Regions from separate parts of the Agrobacterium sp. 22-214-1 genome, predicted to be linked through region 1. Evidence: predicted binding sites of a transcription regulator. Region 1 holds the regulator's gene; each other region holds the start of a gene.
What was found. The regulator LexA, encoded in region 1, represses DNA repair genes until DNA is damaged. The targets are predictions, from matches to a motif close to TGTTCNNNNTGTGTTCNG.
Positions count from the first base shown of each region.

Region 1 (5,293 bases):
GGCCTTTTCGCCATGCTGTTGATGCCTTTCGGGCTGGATGCGCCATTTCTGAAGGTCATGGGGTACGGCATGGCCCTCGTCATCGAGGTTGCGCAGGAGGTGGCGTCCTGGGGCGGAAGCGCTGCGACGGGCCGGCCGCACGGGTGGTTTCTGGGGCTCGCCTCGGCTGGTTTTCTGCTGTTGACATTGCTGCGCAGCCGGCTTGCGCTTCTGGGCATGCCGCTTCTGTTCCTTGCCTTTGGCCTGTCAGCCGCCACGGCCTATCGCGATCCGCCCGATTTGCTTGTTCATGAGGATGGCGAGCTGGTGGCGCTGCTGGAGGACGGCAAAGCCTATACGACGAAGGCTCAGCCGCAGGGTTTCGTTTATGGCCAGTGGCAAAGGGCGCTGCTTTTACCGGAACAGCCTGTGCCGCCGGTCTTTCTCAAGACCGAGGCTACGGCAAAAACCGTGGCTTTGGCCCCGAAGGCGAAGCTTGATCCGCAAGAGATGAGCGCGGTTGCACGGCAGATGACGGCGGCCCTGAGAGACGCCGAGCCCGGTGTTTTCACCTGCAGCAAAGGCATATGGTGCGTTGCGCGCGCGGGAAGCGGCGAATGGATCATCGTTTTGGAAGATGGCCGCTTTGCCGGAAAGGCTTGCGATATTGCCGATATCGTTATCGTCTCCCGCAGAACGTCCTTTTCCCAATGCCGCTCGGGCGCACTTCTGCTGAACCGCGATATCCTGCGGCGGATCGGTTCGCTGGAAATGGACTTCGCCGGCAGCGATCAGGCAGGGGTGGTCGGCAGACTGCGCGCCGCAATCGCCGGCATGGACAGGCCCTGGAGCGAACATCGCTATTACGACTGGAAAAGCGGCCGTTTCGATCACGACGTGCCTGATGCCGTCATGCGGTTGCTGGCGGCATCACAATAAAGTGCCGCCAGCATGGGTCGTCAGGCCTTGATGCGCAGATCCGCCGTCAATTCGCCGATCCCGCTAATTTCCTCTTCATGCGCCGCGTCGCGCCAGACTTCCTTCAGCCCGGCCTCGTACCATTCGCGCATGGCGGGAAGGGTGAGCAGCCGGTCGCAATAGGCTCTCGCCGCGGGCGAAAGTTCCGCGCCATAAGTCTGGAAACGAAATGCCACCGGGCAGAAGAAGGCATCGACCGCCGTGAATTTCTGGCCGGCAAGAAAAGGCCCGCCGAATTTCGCGAGTCCTTCGCTCCACAGCGTATCGATGCGCTTTATATCGGCCGCAAGCCCGGTATCGCCACCCTTCGGTTTTACGCGAATGCCGACCGACATCGGGTAGAGATTGCGCAGCGAGGAAAAGCCCGCATGCATTTCGCTCGCCGCGGAACGTGACCAGGCCCGTGCCTGCTTGTCGCTCGCCCAGACGCCCTGGTGTCTTTCCGCCAGATATTCGGCGATCGACAGCGTTTCCCAAATTGTCACGCCCTCATCGACAAGGCAGGGCACCTTGCCGGTCGGCGAGAAGGTGGAGAAGGAAACGCCTTCGCCGAAGGGAACGAGTTTTTCATCGAAGGCGATGCCGAGCGTGCGCATCAACACCCACGGCCGCAGCGACCATGAGGAATAGTTCTTGTTGGCGATATAAAGATCATACATGACGTGTTTCCCCGATATGACGCGCATTTCTATACCGGCGGATGGCCCTTGGAATATTGCAAATAATCCATGGCTCCCATAAGCCGCGTTGATGAATGGCAAGGTGAGGGCAGGGAGAAGGAGGCATATCTACCTCACCGCCCGGAGATGAGGGCGAAACACACCCTCTCTTTACTTCCGCAGAGCCGCTCTGTTCCAGAGAACAAGCCAAGATGCCTCAAAGGGAGCGCCATCGTCTCGATGACGCCCTTAGCGAAAAAAGCGGGCTGCCAATTAATGGTAGCGGCGGATCAGCCCAACCAGCTTGCCCTGGATTTTCACCCGATCCGGCCCGAAAATACGGGTCTCATAGGCGGGGTTGGCGGCTTCCAGTGCGATGGAGGCTCCCTTGCGGCGGAAACGCTTCAGGGTCGCTTCTTCATCATCCACCAGTGCTACGACGATATCGCCAGGATTGGCCGTGTTGCCGTTGCGGATTATGACGGTATCGCCATCAAAAATGCCGGCTTCGATCATCGAGTCGCCCTTGACCTCAAGAGCGTAATGTTCGCCCGAGCCGAGCATGTCGACCGGCACGGCCACATCATGGGTGTTGTTCTGGATGGCGGAAATCGGCACACCGGCGGCGATACGGCCCATGACCGGCACGGTGACTGCACCGCCGAGATCATTGGCCGGCGCCTTGGGGGCAGGGGCCGGCTCCGGCGTCTTTGGCTTGCCGAGGCTGCCTTCGATGACGCTCGGCGAGAAGCCGCGCTGCGGCCTTGCACCCGGCGCATAGGCCTCAGGTAATTTGATCACTTCCAGCGCGCGCGCCCTGTTAGGTAGCCGGCGAATGAAGCCGCGCTCCTCGAGTGCGGTGATCAGCCGGTGGATGCCGGATTTGGAGGCAAGATCGAGTGCGTCCTTCATTTCATCGAAGGAGGGCGGCACGCCGGACTCTTTCATTCTTTCATGAATGAAGAGAAGCAATTCCTGCTGTTTGCGCGTGAGCATGAGGAAAACACCCTTGAGAATCGTCGTTGAAGTCGCGAAACAAATACAGAACGAACACTATATGTTCCATATGTGTTCCGCAATCCCCTAAAATTTCGTGAAGGGTGCATCGCAGATCGTGATTTGATCGTCGAAACCATGAACAAAGCAGATTTAACGACGTAGGCGGCACGTCTTGAATACTAAAACCACCGACCGGATAGACCCGGCCGGTGGTTTCTGGCTGCCGATTTGCTACGGGCCGAACGTCAGTAGATCGTGAGCGCAGGAATGAAGCTGACTGCGATGAGAAGCAGCATCGCCATGGTGAAGAACGGCCACAATTCCCTCGTCGTCGCGCCGAGCGGCGCTCTGGCTATGGAGGACGAGATGAAGAGCGTGGTGCCGATCGGTGGCGTATAGAGCCCGATACCGAGATTGATCACCATCATCATGCCGAGCTGCACCCGGTCGAGCCCGATCATATCCGCAAGCGGCACGAAGATCGGTCCGAGCAGCAGGATTGACGGCGGCAGATCGAGCGGCATGCCGATGATCAGCATCAGGACGTTCATCATCAGAATGATCAGGATCGGGTTGGAGATATTCTCCGCCACCCAGGTGGCGAAATGCTGGGGCGCCTGATCGAAGGTGAGCACCCAGCCCACCGCCGCACTGCCCATGATGACCAGCATGACGACGCCGGTTGCGGAGCCAGCCTCGACGAAATTGTCGCAGAAACGCTTCCACGTCAGATCGCGATAAAAGAAGATGCTGAGCACGAGCGAATAGACGACGGAAAGAACGGCCACTTCGGTCGGCGTTGCAAAGCCGAAGCGCAGGCCGAGGATGATCAGGATCGGCAGAAGGATCGCCGGCAGGCTGCGGAATGCAAGTAGTGCCAGATCGCGCTTGCGGATGCGTTCGTCTCGCACCGCATAGCCACGCCGCACGGCAATGGCCCAGCAGACGAAGATGAAACCGACCGCCATGAGCAGGCCCGGCAGAATGCCGGCGATGAACAGATTGGCGATACTGACGCCGCTGACCAGCGAATAGAGGATCATCGGGATCGACGGCGGAATGAGCACGTCGATGACGGCCGAGGTGGCATTGTTGGCCGCACAGAGGGGAGCGGGATAGCCCTGGCGCTTTTGCCATGGAATGAGCACCGAGCCGAGCGCGCTCGCATTGGCGACCGCCGAGCCGGAAACGCCGCCGAACACGACCGAGGAAATGACGGTGGTGGAAAGCGGGCCGCCGCGCCAGCGCTGCATGGCCTTGGAGGCCAGCTCCAGAAGCTGGGTTCCAAGTTTGCCGCCGAGCATCAGCGTGCCCGCAAGCATGAAGAACGGCAGCGCCAGCATCGGGAAAGACTGGGTCTGGTCGTAAACCTGCTGCGCCACGATCGAAAGCGGCACATAACCGTTCCACAGCACGGCGACGCCCGCAGAGATGATCAGCGCATAACCGACCGGAACCGCAATCATCATGAGAATACAAAATGCAATGATCATCACGATGGTCATAGCGGCATCTCCTCGGTTGCACCGTGCGGGCGCGCATGCCAGCCGCCGGAGAGAATGCGCAGGCTTGCCGTTGCGGTGGTGATCGAGACCAGTGCCGCGCCGAAGGCGATGGAATAATATCCGATGCTGTTGGGCAGTTGCAGCACAGGGCTGATTTCCGCGCCGGCGATCTCGGCGACGACAAGCGCCTGCTGCGCGAGAATGACGAAGCTTGCGACCGTCACGAGATTGGCGAACAGCAGAACCGCCACCTTGCCGCGTTCGTCGAACTTGTCATAAATCCATTCAACCGCCATATGCGCGCCGCTCTGCGCGGCAAGGGTAATGCCGGCAACGATGAACCATGGAAACAGCATGGTCGGCAGTTCTTCCGCAAAATCCAGCCCGCCGGATGTCGATAGATAGCGGACGATGACGTTTGCGGTCATGATGACCGTAAGCAGAATGCCGGTTGCCACGATGATGATGCGGCAGAGGATGGCGATGAAACTGTCAACGCGATTGGCGGCGGACAAGGCTCCTTCGAGCATTGGCGCATCTCCTGAAAACTGAAACCGTATGAATGTCGGTGTGAGCGAGGCTCCCGCCGATCCTGTCGGTGGACATGAAGGCGAGGCCGGGCGGCATGAACCGGCCCGGCATCCTGATCGTCAGCCCTTGGCGGCCTTTTCCAGCTCAGCGACGAAATCGCCGAAGGGCTTCTGCTTCCATGTCTCCAGCACCTGCGCGGTCGCTTTCGCGAAAGCGGCGTGGTCGATGTCTTCCACCACCTCGATGGCGGCATTGGCCTTGAAGGCGGCCAGCGACGCGCTTGCCTTTTCCGCCGAGAGTTTGCGCTGAAGCGCCCCCGCCTCCTTCGCCGCCGCCTTGACCGCCTCGAAATCCTTGCCCAGCCGCCCCTCGGCGAATTTGGACATCAGGAACGGGGTGGACTCCCATTTATGGGCGGTGAGGCTGATATGTTTGTTGACCTCGTAAAGCTTGGAGCTTTCGATATTCACGAGCGGATTTTCCTGCCCGTCGACGACGCCCTGCTGAAGCGCGATGTAGAGTTCGCCGAAGGCGATCTGAACCGTCGCCGCATCGAGCGCCTTGAAAATATCCATCGTCATCGGGTCGGCGGGGGTACGGATTTTCAGGCCTGCGACGTCCTGCGGCTTGGTGATGGCGTGT
Region 1 is NZ_JBNWCK010000001.1:594,414-599,706, reverse strand. Features, by position in the region: gene ACQZ5G_RS03060 (ComEC/Rec2 family competence protein) at 1-918, shown strand, start outside; gene ACQZ5G_RS03055 (glutathione S-transferase family protein) at 939-1,616, opposite strand; gene lexA (transcriptional repressor LexA) at 1,890-2,612, opposite strand; gene ACQZ5G_RS03045 (TRAP transporter large permease subunit) at 2,861-4,120, opposite strand; gene ACQZ5G_RS03040 (TRAP transporter small permease) at 4,117-4,650, opposite strand; gene ACQZ5G_RS03035 (TRAP transporter substrate-binding protein) at 4,771-5,293, opposite strand, start outside.

Region 2 (5,293 bases), 1.1 Mb from region 1:
CGGCGGAGACGGCGGGAACGTCGATGCGGATATCGATACGATCCAGCAGCGGGCCGGAAATGCGGGCCTGATAATCCGTCACACAACGCGGGCCTCGTGCGCAGGTGAAGCCCGGCTCTCCCGCCATGCCGCAGCGGCAGGGGTTCATCGCCGCAACGAGCTGGATTTCCGCCGGATAGCTGACGCGATGATTGGCCCGCGCAATGATGCATTCGCCCGTTTCTAGAGGCTGGCGCAGTGCATCCAGCACCTGCGGCGAAAATTCCGGGAACTCATCCAGAAAAAGAACGCCGTGATGGGCGAGCGAAGCCTCACCCGGCTTGGCGCGAAGCCCCCCGCCGATCAGCGCCGCCATGGTGGCGGAGTGGTGCGGGGCGCGGAATGGCCTGCGGTCCGAAAGCTTGCCGCCGGACAATTGGCCGGCGATGGAATGGACCATCGACACTTCCAGCAATTCCGCCGCTTCCAGCGGCGGCAGGATGGAAGGCAGGCGGGCTGCGAGCATGGATTTGCCGGAGCCGGGCGGACCGACCATGAGCAGGTTGTGGCCGCCGGCGGCCGCCACCTCCAGCGCGCGCCGGGCGCTCTCCTGTCCTTTGATATCCGCTAAATCCGGCAGATTGACCGGGTGGGTGCGAATGGCGGGCGTCGGGCGCGAGAGAAGCTGGGTGCCGCGAAAATGATTGGCCAACGCAATCAGGCTGCGCGGGGCGAGAACATCGATACCGGCGCCGGCCCAGGCCGCTTCCGGCCCGCTTTCAGCCGGGCAGATCAGCCCCTTGCCAAGCGCATTGGCGCCGATGGCCGCCGGCAGGGCGCCCGAAACCATACCGATGGTGCCATCGAGATTGAGTTCGCCGAGAACCACATAACGTGCCAGCATTTCTGCCGGTATCGCCCCCAAAGCGGCCATGAGGCCAAGCGCAATGGGAAGATCGAAATGCGATCCTTCCTTGGGCAAATCGGCGGGCGCGAGATTGACGGTGACTTTTTTTGCCGGCAGCGCCAAACCGGAGGCATGCAGGGCGGCCTGCACCCGCTCGCGGCTTTCGGCCACCGCCTTATCGGGCAGGCCGACAATCTGGATGCCCACCTTTCCCGGCGCGACCATGACCTGCACCTCGACGGGCACACCCTCTATGCCCTGAAATGCAACCGTATTGACCCTTGCCACCATGGCCTGCCCCCGCAAACCGGCCGCGCTGGTCAGAGCTTCATGCCCCATCACGGCCACCCGCAAGCAACGTGCCACAGGGCAAAGAATAAAACAAGAACATCCAGCGAACAATTTCTCGCTGACGATGTATTTTAGTTGTGTCTAGTTGTACTCGCGGAACAAAGCTGGACCGGCGAAAGCTCGTCTCAGAAATCCTGGGCTTCGCGCTTTTTCTCGATCGCATCCCACAACAGGCTTGCGACATCCGCACCGCCGAATTTCCGCACTTCGCGAATGCCGGTCGGCGAGGTGACGTTGATTTCCGTCATATAGTCGCCAATCACATCGATGCCGACGAAGAGGAAACCGCGCTCGCGCAAGGCAGGGCCGATGCGGCGGCAGATTTCCTTCTCGCGCGCCGTCAGTTCCGTCGGTTCCGGCCGGCCGCCGGCATGCATGTTGGAGCGGGCATCGTTTTCCGCCGGCACGCGGTTGATTGCGCCAACCGGTTCGCCATCTACCAAAAGGATGCGCTTGTCGCCCTTGCGGACGTCAGGCAGATATTGCTGGGCGATATAAGGCTCGCGGAACATCTGGCCGAACATCTCCAGCAGAGAGGAGAAATTGCGGTCGTCGCGCGCGGAATGGAAGACGCCTGCACCACCATTGCCGTAAAGCGGCTTGAGGATGATATCGCCCATTTCATTGCGGAAGCGGGCGATTTCCTCCACATCCTTGGTGATCAGCGTCTTCGGCATCAGATCGGCGAATTCGGTGACGAAAATCTTTTCCGGCGAATTGCGGACCCAGGCGGGATCGTTGACCACCAGCGTTTTCGGATGAATGCGCTCCAGCAGATGGGTCGAGGTGATGTAAGCCATGTCGAATGGCGGATCCTGACGCAGATGGATGACATCCATAGTCGACAGATCGACGCGCTCCGGTTCGGACAGCGAAAAATGGTCGCCCTTGATGTCGCGCAGTTCCATCTGCTCGACGGTGGCGTAAATCTTGCCATCGCGCATGGAGAGGCGCTCGGGAGTATAGTGGAACAGCCGGTATCCGCGCGCCTGCGCCTCAAGGCTCATGGCGAAGGTGGAGTCACCGGCGATATTGATGCCGGAGACATGATCCATCTGGATCGCGACGTTCTTGATCTTCGCCATGCGCATGTTCCTCTTGCAGCATGCGGACGCTTTGTCGGCCCGCGATGCCCATTGCCTCGCCTTTTCAAGCTTCCCTGCAGGACCGGTAGAAACCCGGAAATGCTTCAGAAAACCCTGAAGATGTAGGGCAGCGACCATTCAAAGGCAACTGCTGCAAGCGGTGGTTTGTGTGAGTTTTATTGAACCTTCACAATTCCGTCGGCGGAGCCGTGCAGGCGGCGCCGACTGGAATGTTTTATGGGTTCAGGCCGCCAGCTTATAGGAACGGCCGGCGAACAGCTTGTTCTTGACGCGATAGGCAAAAGCCAGCGCCTTGGGGAACGGACGGCGCATGAAGGCAACCTTGCGGACATACTCATCCACCCGCCAGGTGGCCCATGTTCCCGCAGGGAAATAGGCGACATCGCCGACCCGCAGGATGCTGATGGAACCGTCTTCCGCGGTCACATGCACTTCGCCTTCGAGAATATAGACGGTTTCATCCCAGCCGAAGAACCAGCGGAACTCACCCGCCGTGCAATCCCACATGGCGGTGCTGGAGGCACGGTCGCCGCTTCTGGAATGATCCGCCGCGCGCGCCTGGGGGTTGCCGGAAATGATCCATTCCGGATTGATAGGGGCCGGCTGAAGCCGCAGATCGGTGCAGGATGCGCTGACGACGGCCTCGTCTTTTGACCGGCGCAAATAGGCCGGCAATATCGGCACGGTCCGGACCGCCATGGTTGCTGCGGCAGCGAACATCATTTTGAAGGACATATTAGAAAACCCCCGCGAAATATTGGAGGTCTTCTATCATCGGGATCGTAACGAAGCGGTTTTGACAATCGGCGCAATTTTAGTCATCGCGCCGATTTCTGCGAAGCACTCAGGCCGTCGCCATTTGCGCGGGCTGCGCCGCCAGCTGCTCCGCTTTGCCGGCGATACGCTTGCCAGTTTCGCTGGAGAAGAAATGCAGTTTTTCCGGCGCGATCGTGACGGAGAGGGCGGACGGAACCTCGACATCCGGCGGGAAGGCCACGGTCAGGTTCTGGTCGCCGATCATGCCATGGATAAGGCGCTGCGAACCCAGTTCTTCGATGTAATCGACCCGAAGCGGGAAGCCCTGCTCACCTGCCGCAGCGAGGCGGAAATCTTCCGCCCGCATGCCCACCGTCACGGAGCCGGAGGCAGGTGCGAAACCGTTGAGCGCAAAGAGCGACGGACCGATGGCGAGGCTATCGCCATGCAATTCGGCGTTCAGCAGGTTCATGGCGGGAGAGCCGATGAAACTCGCAACGAAGGTCGAAGCAGGGGTGTGATAGACATCGAGCGGTGCGCCGATCTGTTCGATACGGCCGCCATTCAACACCACAAGACGGTCGGCCAGCGTCATGGCCTCCAGCTGATCGTGGGTGACGTAGAGCGAGGTGGTGCCGAGGCGCTTTTGCAGACGCTTGATCTCGCCGCGCATGGAAACGCGCAGCTTGGCATCGAGATTGGACAGGGGCTCGTCGAACAGGAAGGCCGCCGGTTTGCGCACGATGGCGCGACCCATGGCGACACGCTGCCGCTGGCCGCCGGAAAGGGCGCGCGGCTTGCGGTCCAGATAGGGTTCGAGCTGCAGCATACGCGCGGCTTCGGCCACACGCGCATCGATCTCCGTCTTCGGCGTCTTGCGGTTCTTCAACCCGTATTCCAGATTCTGGCGCACCGACATATGCGGATAAAGCGCATAGTTCTGAAACACCATGGCGATATCCCGGTCAGCCGGATCGGCCTGATTGACCACCCGGTCACCGATCTTCACCGTGCCTTCGGAAATATCCTCAAGCCCCGCGACCATGCGCAGAAGCGTGGATTTGCCGCAGCCGGAGGGGCCGACCAGAACGATGAACTCGCCGTCCCTGATGTCGATGTCGACGTGGTGCACGGCGCGCACGCCGCCATGATAATCCTTGCAGACCTGACTGATTTCTATCGCGGCCATTTCGGTCTCCTTATTTATCGCTTTCGGTCAGGCCCTTGATGAACCAGCGCTGGAAAATGACGACGATCAGCACCGGCGGCAGCATGGCCAGCACGGCGAGCGCGAAAGCTTCGTTGTAATCGGGAATTTGCGAGCCGACCCAGACCTGCAGGATCGACTTGATACCGCGCATCAGGGTGAAGAAGCCCTCATCCGTCGTCATCAGCATGGGCCAGAGATACTGGTTCCAGCCATAAACGAACATGATGATGAAGATCGCCGCCATCATGGTGCGGGACAGCGGGATGAGAACGTCGATGAAGAACTTCACCGGCCCTGCGCCGTCAATGCGGGCAGCCTCCAGCAACTCCTCCGGCACGGATTTGAAGAACTGCCGGAAATAGAAGGTGCCCGTCGCCGAAGCGAGAAGCGGCACGATGAGGCCGGTATAGGAGTTCAGAAGGCCAAGTTTGCTCATCACCTCGTAGGAGGGCATGATGCGCACTTCGAGCGGCAGAAGCAGCGTGGTGAAAATGATCCAGAAGGCGAGCGTTGCGAACCGGAAGCGGAAATAGACGATAGCATAGGCCGCCGTCATCGACAGGACGATCTTGCCGACGGCAAAACCGATGCCGAGGATCAGCGAATTCAACACCATGTTGAGACCCGTGATCTGCCCGGTGAAGCCGCCTTTCTGGGTCAGGACCTTTTCATAAGTCTCGATGAAATTGTCGCCGGGAACCATCGTCAGACCGCTGCGGTGGATTTCCGCAGCGGTATGGGTGGAGGTCATGAAGGCCACGATGACCGGCAATATCAGGAACAGCGCGCCGATGATCAACACCAGATGATCGAGGGGTTTTGTCTTGTACATGGTCTTTTCCCTCAATTGTAATGGATGCGCTTTTCGATGAAGCGGAACTGGATGATGGTGAGAACGAAGACGACCAGCATCAGGATGACGGACTGGGCCGAGGAGCCACCGATGTCATTGCCGCGGAAACCGTCCAGAAACACCTTGTAGAC
Region 2 is NZ_JBNWCK010000001.1:1,709,574-1,714,866, forward strand. Features, by position in the region: gene ACQZ5G_RS08585 (YifB family Mg chelatase-like AAA ATPase) at 1-1,177, opposite strand, end outside; gene gshB (glutathione synthase) at 1,363-2,322, opposite strand; gene ACQZ5G_RS08595 (cupin domain-containing protein) at 2,566-3,078, opposite strand; gene ACQZ5G_RS08600 (sn-glycerol-3-phosphate import ATP-binding protein UgpC) at 3,188-4,288, opposite strand; gene ugpE (sn-glycerol-3-phosphate ABC transporter permease UgpE) at 4,299-5,141, opposite strand; gene ACQZ5G_RS08610 (ABC transporter permease subunit) at 5,153-5,293, opposite strand, start outside.
Region 2: the regulator LexA is predicted to act here: its motif matches at 1,259-1,276, upstream of ACQZ5G_RS08585 (YifB family Mg chelatase-like AAA ATPase).

Region 3 (5,293 bases), on a different contig from region 1:
GAGCCGCCACAGGGCCGGCGACAATATTCCCCATTCGCCGTAACCGGCAAGCGTGGAGCCAATCGCCATCGAGGCGAAACCCGCCGCAAGGGGGACGGGACCGCGCAAGCCGCGATTGGTCATTTTCAGATAGATAAAACTCAAAAGCCCAACGATGTAAGAACACTTTTGCATCAGTATGACTGTCGCAAGGTCGAGTTCACCCAACATGATTTGTCCATACGGTAAATAAATTCGGAGAGCTTAATTATAGTAGTAAGTATAAAATTTCAATCAAAATAACAGATAAATAATCAGTAAATGATACTACTGCAAGTTATGCCTCAAATATTGAATAAATCCCCAACGCGCAAATGGAAATTTATTCGAATATTCTAATAAAACTTATATCCTCCTTGAACCGCATCGTTTCCGCCTCTTTCACCTGCGCATCGGCAAGGCGCAGGAGGTAGGACGGATGCACGGTGACAAAAAGCGTTCGGCCTTCCTCCATCGGCAGAGGACGGCTCCGAATCTCCGAGAGCTTTTCCTTACCGCCGGTCAGCGCATAAAGCGCCGTTGCGCCCATGGCAACGATCAGTTTCGGCCGAATAAGCGCGATTTCCTGATTGAGCCACCAGCGGCATTGTTCCACTTCGCCCGCATTCGGCCGTTGATGAATGCGTCGTTTGCCGCGCGTTTCGTATTTGAAGTGTTTGACGGCATTGGTGACATAAAGCTTTTTGCGCTCGATACCGACATCGGCAAGAGTCCGGTCGAAAAGCTGGCCGGCCGGACCGACAAAAGGCTTTCCCGAGAGATCCTCGTGATCGCCCGGCTGTTCGCCAACGATCATGATTTCCGCATCCTCCGGCCCCGAACCGAAAACCGTTTGCGTGGCGCTGCAATGCAGGGAGCAGCGGGTGCAATGGCCAGCTTCCCGCGCCAGCGATGCGAGCGTGCCATCCGGCACGGAATGCGTCGTCTCCCGGGCAGCGGCCGCAGCCTGCAGGCGATGGTGAAAGGGCTGCGGCTGGCTTGCCGCCCTGGCGGCCATCTCCAGCACCCGCGCCTCAGCACCGAGAACGAGACCCGGAATCAGATCGGCTTCCGGCAGGTTCTTCCAGTATTTCTTCGGCATCTCCGCCGTCATGGCTTTGATCTTGAGGCGCGCCGGATTGAATATATTGGCATAATAGGTCCGCCAGAGTTCATCCGTCTCGTCCGTCAGATCAGGCTTCGCCGCCGCCTCCCGTGAGGTTTGCAGCTCGCTTCCGTCCCATCGGGCGGACCCTTTCGGCGTGGCGATCAGCCAGTCCATGTCGGTAAACCGTCGCTGGAAAAACGCTGCCGTTCGCTCGACGATGAAATGATCCGGCTCGAACCAGGCCACAAACCGCCGTCGCCCGCCCTGCCCCTGCGGCAAGGGCAATTCCTTGAAACGGACGAAGGCCGTCATCTTGTGACAATCCCGGCGCACCGATTTCTCGAGCAAGCGGGCCTCTGCAACATCCGGATCGGACTTGAACTGCAACAGGGCGCGATCCCGCTTCAGCCGCCACAATAACCGGTAAAGCAACGCAAACCGGCCGGGATCGCCATGGCAGATGACGGCCTGCGCCAGCGCCACGAACGAGGCAGGAACGGAAACCTGCCCATTGCCGGCATCGACGGTCGGCAATGGCTCACCGGCGAAATCCAGCAGCCCTGCCCCGTCATCCCGCAACCGCCAGTCAATCGTCTCCGGCGGAATATCGGCGGCAAGGGCCGCACGCGCGGCATCGCGCCACTCGCCGAAGTCGCCCCGCCCTTCGAGAACCGGGCCATACATCACAACAGCGACAATTGTTCGGGCTGCGGCGCAAACATCGCCCGCAAATCCGGCCGCTCGGTCAGCTTGCCCGGCGTCCAGCCCTCGGCGACGATGAAAGCCTTCACCTTTTTCAGGGAAACACCAAAACGGGCAATATCCTCCAGCCGCAGCCGCCGGAACCGCCGTGACGATAGAACCGAGGCCACCGTCTTGGTGCCGAAACCGGGCACACGCAGCAGCATTTCCCGATCCGCCGCATTGACGTCCACCGGGAAACGGTCGCGCTGTTTCAGCGCCCAGGCGAGTTTCGGGTCGATATCGAGATCGAGCATGCCGTCACCCCCGATTGCCGTTATCTCGCTGATATCGAAGCCATAAAAGCGATACAGCCAGTCGGCCTGATAAAGCCGGTGTTCCCGCATCAGCGGCGGCTTGATGAGCGGCAGGTTTTTCGACGAATCGGGAATGGGGCTGAAGGCCGAATAATAGACGCGTCGCAAACCGTAGCTGCCATAAAGCCGGGCGCTGGTGGAGAGAATGGTGCTATCGTCAGCGCCATCCGCCCCCACGATCATCTGCGTACTTTGGCCGGCCGGCGCAAAGCGCCTGGTCTTGCGTGTCCGGACGGTCGGCTCCCCGGCCTCCTCGATCTTCAGGCGGATATCGGCCATGGAGCGGCGAATATTGACGGGCTGCTTTTCCGGCGCGAAACGGCCAATGCCGCTATCGGTCGGCAATTCGATATTGATCGAGAGACGATCCGCGTAAAGCCCTGCCTCCTCGATGAGCCTGGGCGATGCTTCGGGAATGGATTTCAGGTGGATATACCCACGAAAACCATGGGTAACCCGCAACTCCCGCGCCACGCGCACCATCTCCTCCATCGTATGATCGGAGGAGCGGATGATGCCGGAGGACAGGAACAGCCCCTCGATATAGTTGCGCCGGTAAAACTCCAGCGTCAGCCAAACCACTTCTTCCGGCGTGAACCGCGCCCGCTCGACATTGCTGGAGGAGCGGTTGATGCAATAGGCGCAATCATAGATGCAGAAATTGGTGAGCAGGATTTTCAAAAGCGAAATGCAGCGCCCGTCCGGCGCATAGGCATGGCAGATGCCCGACCCTTCCGTGGAGCCCAGACCGCCCGATGCTGCGGAGTTGCGTTTTGTCGTGCCGCTGGATGCGCAGGAGGCGTCGTATTTCGCTGCGTCGGAGAGAATGGCCAGCCGTTGCCTGATCGACTTCTTCATGGAAATGTTCACTATATGTTCCATAGGCAAATGTCAATGACATAAGGTAAGGCATTGATTACGTGACGAAATATGTACGCCTCAAATTTGCTGGCATTTCGCTGTCGTCTTCTGATATAGTCGGCTCAGTTATGATTTTGGCATGGTTCCGGAGTTCCCCTCCGGAACCTGTTTCTTTTTGTGTCTGCAAGTAAAGCGACAGGACTGCGAAGGATAAAAAAATGGTAGAAAAAGTACCGATGACTCAGGGTGGATTCGTCAAGCTGCAGGAGGAGCTGCGCTGGCGCCAGCAGGAGGAACGCCCCCGTATCATCGAGGCGATTGCGGAAGCGCGCGCCCATGGCGACCTTTCGGAAAACGCCGAGTACCATGCTGCCAAGGAAGCACAGAGCCACAATGAAGGCCGCATCACCGAACTCGAAGACCTGACCGCGCGCGCGGAAGTCATCGATCTCTCCAAGATGTCGGGCTCGAAGATCAAGTTCGGCGCCACCGTCAAGCTGGTGGACGAGGATAGCGACGAGGAAAAGACCTATCAGATCGTCGGCGACCAGGAAGCCGATGTGAAGGCCGGCCGCATCTCCATCTCCTCGCCCATCGCCCGCGCGCTCATCGGCAAGGAAGTCGGCGACAGCATCGAAGTCAACGCGCCTGGCGGCGCCAAGGGCTACGAGATTCTCGCGGTTCAGTGGGGCTGATGCCCGCACATGCAATGCGCCCCATGCGGGCGCATTGCTTTTCTTGACGTCTTCAACCCCCCGAATTAGCCGCAAAGACGGAAGCCCATCTTGTCCCACGTCAGTCTGAAAGATGTGCAGGTGCTTGCGCCGAATTTCAAACGCAGGCTCTCCGGCGTCACCTCCACCATCGTTCAGCTCATTCCGGTGCAGAACCGGCTGGGACAGAAGGTGGCCGTCATCGGCCCCGGCCTGCCGCCGCATCTGCCGCATGTGCGCTTCCGCGATCTGTGGCGGCTCTGGCAAAACGGCCCGCGGGGCGGCCCGCGCATCTGGCATGCCCGCCGCAACCTTGAAATGTTGCCGGGTCTTTTCATGCGTGACGTGCTGCGCATGGAGGTGAAGCTACTGTTCACCTCGGCCGCACAGAGGCGACATTCCGCCTATACACGTTTTCTGATCTCGAAGATGGACGCCGTGGTCGCGACCAGCACCCGCTCCGGCTCGTTTCTGGAAGTACCCCATCGCGTTGTCATGCATGGCGTCGATACCGACCTGTTCCATCCGGCAACCGGCCCGGAAGACACAATCGCGGCAACCGGCCTGCCGGGACAATATCTCATCGGCTGCTTTGGACGGGTGCGCCACCAGAAGGGCACCGATCTCTTCGTGCGGGCCATGATCGAGCTTTTGCCCGCCCATCCGCAATGGACAGCCATTGTTTCCGGCCGGGTAACGGCGGAACACAAGGCTTTTGCCGAGACACTCGAGGCCGATGTCAAGGCTGCCGGCCTTTCGGACCGCATCGTGTTTCAGGGTGAGGTGGATGACATCAAGCCGTGGTACCGGCGGTTGACGCTCTATGTCGCCCCATCCCGCAACGAAGGTTTCGGCTTGACGCCGCTCGAGGCCATGGCATCGGAAACGGCCGTCGTCACCAGCACCGCCGGCGCCTATGAGGAAATGATCGTCAAGGGCGAGACCGGCGCAGTCGTCGAGGCGGGTGACTATGCATCGCTCAGGGATGCGATAAGGACCTATCTTGCCGATCCGGCTCTGGCCGAGAGCCATGCAAAGGTCGGACTTTCGCATGTACGCAGCACATTTCCGCTTGAGAAAGAGGCCACGAGTCTCGGCGAAGTCTATGAAGCTTTGCGGCGCGGGTAACGCGTCTTAAGGTCACCGCAAAGCCTGCCGCTCAGATTTCCACGAGACCGACGCGCTTGACCTGACGGATCGTCAGCATGGTGCGCACCGTATCGACATTTTCGTCCGCCGTCAGAACCTCGATGACGAAATCCTGAAATTCCGTCAGGTTCTTCGCCACGCAATGCAGCAGGAAATCGCTTTCGCCTGACACCATCCAGGCCTGCCGCACCAGCGACCAGCCGGCGGTTGCCGCCGCAAAAGCCTTCAAATTGCTGTCCGACTGGCGCTTGAGACCAACCATGCAGAAGGCGACGAGATCGAAACCGAGCTTCGGCGCGTTCAACATGGCGTGATAACCTTCGATCACGCCCGCCTCTTCCAGCTTGCGGACGCGCCGGAGGCAGGGCGGCGCGGAAATACCGACC
Region 3 is NZ_JBNWCK010000003.1:196,166-201,458, forward strand. Features, by position in the region: gene ACQZ5G_RS13895 (GGDEF domain-containing protein) at 1-210, opposite strand, end outside; gene ACQZ5G_RS13900 (UdgX family uracil-DNA binding protein) at 362-1,810, opposite strand; gene ACQZ5G_RS13905 (putative DNA modification/repair radical SAM protein) at 1,810-3,042, opposite strand; gene greA (transcription elongation factor GreA) at 3,264-3,740, shown strand; gene ACQZ5G_RS13915 (glycosyltransferase family 4 protein) at 3,831-4,886, shown strand; gene ACQZ5G_RS13920 (Lrp/AsnC family transcriptional regulator) at 4,918-5,293, opposite strand, start outside.
Region 3: the regulator LexA is predicted to act here: its motif matches at 3,048-3,065, upstream of ACQZ5G_RS13905 (putative DNA modification/repair radical SAM protein).